2 linked regions of the Candidatus Thiodictyon syntrophicum genome follow. The protein of the gene in region 2 interacts with the protein of the main gene of each other region in a pairwise test. Links are inferred from orthologs where the notes say so. Each region holds a gene or a part of one and is shown on either strand. Other genes may lie near its edges.

What was found. Proteins that work in one complex are often made in the same cells at the same time.
Region 1: the proteins of recO (region 2) and ssb interact in binary tests that used the Escherichia coli proteins (3 or more experiments, as listed by UniProt). The link is inferred for Candidatus Thiodictyon syntrophicum from one-to-one orthologs.

What each region holds. Positions count from the first base shown.
Region 1 is NZ_CP020370.1:560,975-564,027, forward strand. What follows is about bases 28-2,969. They hold ssb (single-stranded DNA-binding protein), read left to right. Parts: upstream 28-1,219; coding sequence 1,220-1,720; downstream 1,721-2,969. Other genes in these bases: THSYN_RS02415 (MFS transporter), read left to right, coding at 28-1,079; THSYN_RS02425 (carbamoyltransferase family protein), read right to left, coding at 1,821-2,969. Outside these bases: more of THSYN_RS02415, read left to right, coding at 1-27; more of THSYN_RS02425, read right to left, coding at 2,970-3,053. UniProt on the Escherichia coli protein: Plays an important role in DNA replication, recombination and repair. Binds to ssDNA and to an array of partner proteins to recruit them to their sites of action during DNA metabolism. Acts as a sliding platform that migrates on DNA via reptation.
Region 2 is NZ_CP020370.1:5,646,204-5,649,063, reverse strand. The notes cover bases 46-2,794. They hold recO (DNA repair protein RecO), read left to right. Parts: upstream 46-912; coding sequence 913-1,677; downstream 1,678-2,794. Other genes in these bases: pdxJ (pyridoxine 5'-phosphate synthase), read left to right, coding at 1,905-2,660; era (GTPase Era), read left to right, coding at 46-657. Also shown: more of era, read left to right, coding at 1-45; THSYN_RS24040 (glucose-1-phosphate adenylyltransferase family protein), read left to right, coding at 2,834-2,860. UniProt on the Escherichia coli protein: Involved in DNA repair and RecF pathway recombination.

The DNA.
Region 1 (3,053 bases), 5.1 Mb from region 2 along the record:
TGGCCACCAGCATTGAGGGGGTGATCCTGGGGCGGGTGATCCAGGGGGCCGGGGCCGTGTCCGCCGCGGTCACGGCGCTCGCCGCGGACCTGACCCGGGACGAGGTGCGCACCCGCGCCATGGCCGGGGTCGGCGCCAGCATCGGCATCGCCTTCGGCCTCGCCTTCATCATCGCCCCGGTCATCGCCCGGTTCTGGGGGCTCGCGGGGATCTTCTGGGTCACCGCCCTGCTCGCCTTCGCCGGCATCCTGGTGCTGTGGCTGGTGGTGCCGAACCCCAAGCGCCGCTCCGTCCACCGGGACGCGGAGCCGGTCGCGAGTCAACTGATGGTGGTGTTGCGCGACAGCCAATTGCTGCGGCTCAACTTCGGCATCTTCTCGCTGCATCTGATGATGACCGGCATGTTCCTGGTCATCCCGCCCTCGCTGGTGAAGGCGGGCGTGATCAACGCCGACCACTGGGAGGTCTACCTGCCGGTGCTGCTGCTCGGCCTGTTGGCGATGGTTCCGTTCGTCATCATCGCGGAGGGGCGCGGGCGCATCAAACAGGTCTTTATGGGGGGCATCGCCACCGTCGGGCTGGCCGCGCTCGGGTTCTCCGTCTGGGCCACCGAGTTGATACCGTTGATGATCCTGCTCGCGGTCTTCTTCACCGGCGTCAACCTGCTGGAGGCCCTGCTGCCCTCGATGATCTCCAAGATCGCCCGGGCCGGGGCCAAGGGCACCGCCATGGGGGTCTACTCCACCTCCCAGTTCATCGGCGCCTTCCTGGGCGGCATGACCGGGGGGCTGGTAAACCAGTACCTGGGCGCCCCCGCGGTCTTCGTGTTCGCCGCCTTGTGCGCGCTCGCCTGGCTGCTGGTGGCCGCCACCATGGCCGCCCCGCAGCGGGTGACCAACCAGCTGCTCCCGCTCGGACCCATCGGCGCCGACGGCATCCTGGACCTGGAGCGGCGCCTGCTGGCCGTCCCTGGGGTGCGCGACGCGGTGGTGGTACTGGAAGAGGGGGTCGCCTATCTCAAGGTGGACAGCCGCGAACTGGATTCGGCAAGATTGGCCGCTTTGTCCGCGGCAACCTGAGGACCTGGCAGGGCCGTCGAACTGGTCAGGAGACGCGACGCCCGCGCGCCCACCGGATGGCCTGCCGGTGTCCAAGGTGCCCTGCCGGGGTAATAAGGTGCCCTGCCGGAGTAATTCAGACTAACCATGAGGTGCACATCGTGTCGAAAGGAACCATCAATAAGGTCATTCTGATTGGCAATCTCGGGGCTGACCCGGAGGTCCGCTATATGCAGAGTGGCGATGCGGTAGCCAACTTGCGTATCGCCACCAGCGAGTCTTGGCGGGACAAGAACACCGGCGAGACGCAGGAGCGGACCGAATGGCACACCGTGGTGTTATTCGGTAAGGTCGCCGAGGTCGCCAAACAATACCTTCACAAGGGCTCGAAGATCTATGTGGAGGGGCAACTGCGCACCAAGAAATGGCAGGACAAGGAAGGGCATGACCGCTACACGACCGAGGTCGTCATCGCCGGCTTGAGCGGCACCATGCAGATGCTCGACGGCCGCCCCGGCGGTGGGTCCTCGGTTCCCTACGACGACGCCCCGCGCGGTCCGGCAGCGCCGGCAGCGGCCCCGGCCGGCGGCGCTCGGCCTGCCGCTCCCCCCGCCCCCGATCAGGGCGGCGGTATGCCGTTCGACGACGATATCCCATTTTAGGTCCCAGGGGACCTCGATCATCGTGCCGGCCGCGCCTACCGCGGCGTGGCGCGACGATGCTCAAGCACGGCGGCAGGCCTAGGCGTCGGCGAGATGATCTTCACGCGCCGTCGGCGACCCCGCAAGCCGGTCCCTGCAACCCGCGGCGACTAACCCGCCAGCGCCCTAAGACCAGGCAGTCCATGTCCGTGCGTAAGAAGCAGTCGAGGGCCTCCTGGGGGAGACAGACGATCGGTTCGTTCTCGTTGAATGAAGTGTTCAGAACCATCGGTATACCGGTGATATCACGGAAGCACTCGATCAACCGATAATAGAGCGGGTTGGTCTGTCGGTGCACCGTTTGTACGCGCCCCGATCCGTCCACATGGGTCACCGCCGGGATCAGTGCCCGCTTGTCCTCGCGAATGCTGAAAACCTCGCTCATGAATGGTACATCAACGTCCTCCTCAAACCACTCCCCAACCGCCTCCCGCAACACCGAAGGGGCAAAGGGCCGAAACGATTCGCGGCGCTTGATCTTGGCGTTGAGGAGGTCTTTGATGTCACCGCGGCGGGGATCGCAGACGATGGACCGGTTGCCCAGGGCGCGGGGCCCCCACTCCATCCGTCCCTGAAACCAGCCAACCACCAGCCCGGCAGCGATGGCCCGGGCCGTTTCGCGACAAAGGTCCTCCTCCGCCGCAACCAATTCGACGTGCAGTCCACGCCCCTGCAATTGCATCCGTCGCGCGCCCAGCAAGTCGCCGATCTCCCCGTCGGAGAATGCCGGCCCCCAATACGCATGGTCCATCTGTCCCTCACGACCCCGGCAACCCGAGGTCCAGGCAACCTGCAAGGCCGCTCCCAGCGCACCACCGGCGTCGCCGGCCGCCGCCGGGATATAGACTGCCTTGAAACCCATCCGCCGCTTGATCTTGCCATTGGCCACTGAATTCATGGCACAGCCCCCGGACAGCCCGAGATTCACCCTGGGGAACCGCCGCGCTGCATCGCTCAGCAAATTGAAAAATACCTCCTCGTACCAAGCCTGCACGCTGCTGGCAAGATCCCGGTGACGCTGCGTCAGCGCTTCATCCGGGGACCGTGGCGGCCCCAGCAACCCGGCCAACGCCGACGAATACAGGGCGCCGACGCCCGGCGCGCCCCCCGACCATTGGTAGCTGATCTTCTCCCGGTGGTGGCGGAAATAGGCGAGGTTGAGCGTGAACCCGCCATCCCGGCCGAGCCTGAGTATCTCTTCCATCTCCCGCAGGTAGCGCGGCTTACCGAAGGATGCCAACCCCATCACCTTGTACTCATCGCCATAATTCGGGAAGCCCAGGAACTGGGTCAT
Region 2 (2,860 bases):
GCCCGCACGGCCATCGGCGATACGGACCTGGTACTGCTGGTGGTCGAGGCCCTGCGTTGGACCGACGAGGACGCACTGGCCCTGGAGGCCCTGACCACTGCCGCGCTGCCCGCCATTGCGGTGATCAACAAGGTCGATGGGATACCCGACAAGTCGGTCCTGTTGCCGTACCTGGAGACGCTGGCAGCGCGCTACGGGTTCCGGTCACTGGTGCCGGTCTCCGCCGCTCGCGGCGACGGGATCGAGGCCCTGGAGCGATCGGTGATCGCCGCCCTGCCCGAGGGTGAGTTCAAGTACCCGCAGGACCAGATCACGGACCGCTCGGAGCGCTTCTTTGCCGCCGAACTGCTGCGTGAGCAACTGGTCCAGCGCTACGGTGAGGAGTTGCCCTATCGCACCACGGTGGAGATCGAGCGCTTTGAAGCGGTGGACGGGCGTTACCGGATCAATGCCCTGATCTGGGTCGAGCGCCCGGGGCAGAAGGCGATCCTGATCGGCCGCGGCGGCGAGGCCATGAAGGCGACCGCCACCCAGGCGCGCCTGGAGATGCAGAAGCTCTTCGGCTGCTCGGTGCACCTGGAGGTCTGGGTCAAGGTCAAGAAGAGCTGGTCCAGCGACGAGGCGGCCCTTGCGCGGCTGGGTTATCGCGACGGGTAAAGCCTGCGTGCGGGCCGGCAGTAACGAGTCGAGAACAAGTTAAACGCAGACACCATCGTTGTCGTTGTCGTTGTCGTTGTCGTTGTCGTAATCGTAATCGGAGAAGCGATGCAATTCGGGGCACTACGATAATGTCGACAACGACAACGACAACGACAACGACAACGACAACGACAACGACAACGACAACGACAGCGGCGCAAAGAGCGTCCTCTATTGGTATGAAGCCGTGCCTCGCCCTACTGGTGTTCCAACGTGGCTGCGCGTCGTGACGCTGGTCTGTTGCGCGCGCTGGTCCTGCATCGGCGTGACTATGGCAACACCAGCCTGTTGCTGGATCTGTTCGCCGCTGGTGTCGGTCGGTTCCCGGCCATCGCGAAGGGGGCTCGCCGCGGCCGCAGCCCCGCAAGCGCCTTGCTGCAACCCTTTGCACCTATCTGGATCGGCGTGGTGGGGCGCGGCGAGGTGCTGACCCTGACGGGCTGCGAGGCGGCCGGGCGCCCCTTCGCCCTGGGCGGGCGGGCCCTGCCGTGCGGCTTTTATCTGAACGAGGTGCTGCTGCGTGTGCTCGGCCGCCATGACCCCCAGGACGCGATTTTTGCCTTCTATCACGCCGCCCTGGGCCAATTGGCCGCCGGGGAGGACCTGGACTCGGTGCTGCGTCGCTTCGAGCTGCGCCTGCTGGAGGCCCTGGGCTATGCGCCCGGCCTCGACCTGGTGGCGGACGGCGGCGTGGCGGTGGAGCCCGACCGTCACTATCTGGTCGAGCCTGGGCGCGGCACCCGGGCGGCCGCGGCCGACGCGCCGGGTGAACGGGTCTGCGGCGCGACCCTACTCGCGCTCGCCCGCGGCGAGACGCTCGGGGTCGCGCAGGCCCGTGAGGCGCGCGCCCTGTTGCGGCGCCTGCTCGAACCCCATCTTGGCCCCAAGCCGCTGAAGAGCCGTGAACTCTTCCGGCGCTGGCAGGGGCGGGCAAGGGCAGAATCTTGTCCGCAAACGAACGCAAATGAACGCAAATAGGTTCCCGATGATGAGGCTGTCGTTATTGGCGCGGGCCTTGCTCCAGCCAGACGGCGGCTGCCAAGGGGATCGGAACTGACCCCTGCATCCGTAGAGAAGGCCAACTGAACGCAAGGGGAACGACCCGCGGACCTGTAGGTCCGGGATCACTGATCTTATTTGCGTTCATTTGCGTTCATTTGCGGACCAATCTCGTCTCTATTTTCGCGCGCATGAGGGAGGCACTGATGAACACCATAGCACCGCCCGAGGTCCTGCTCGGGGTCAATATCGACCACGTCTGCACCATCCGGCAGGCGCGGGGGACCCGCTATCCGGAGCCGATCCAGGCGGCCCTGGTGGCGGAGCAGGCGGGGGCCGACCTCATCACCCTGCACCTGCGCGAGGATCGCCGACACATCCAGGACCGGGACGTGGAACTGCTGCGCAACATCCTGGTGACCCGCATGAACCTGGAAATGGCCGCCACCGCGGAGATGGGCCGCATTGCCGCCCGATTGCGCCCGCCGGACTGCTGCCTGGTGCCGGAGCGGCGCGCCGAGTTGACGACCGAGGGCGGTTTGGACGTGGTCGGTCAGCGGGCCGCGCTGACCGACTTCTGCGCCATGCTGGCGGAGGCCCGGGTGCGGGTATCGCTCTTCATCGATCCGGACCCGGCGCAACTGGAGGCGGCCCACGCGGTGGGGGCGCCGGTCGTGGAGATCCACACCGGGCGCTACGCCGATGCCCAGGCGCCGCAGGAGCGGACCCTGGAGTTCGAGCGCATCCGTTGCGCGGTGGAACTGGGGCTTGAGCTCGGACTCCAGGTCAATGCGGGTCACGGTCTGGATTACCACAACGTCAAGGCCGTGGCCGCCATCCCCGGGGTCCGCGAGCTCAACATCGGTCACGCCATCGTGGCGCGTGCCCTGTTCTGCGGCCTGGATCAGGCCGTGCGGGACATGAAGCGGGTCATCGACGCCGCGGTGGCGCGCGCGACCTGAGCCATGCCTTCACCCATCGCGGGATAAGAAAGTTACTCTCACGCAGACACGGAGCCACAAAGAAAGAACGTTTTCTCCGTGGTTCCGTGTCTTTGTGAGAGGATTCAAGGAATATGGGTAACGACAGCGGCCGCAGCCGGTGCGTCAATCCTCAAGAAGAGTAAGAGTCCGCCATGTCTTTTGACACCCTGACCCTGGTC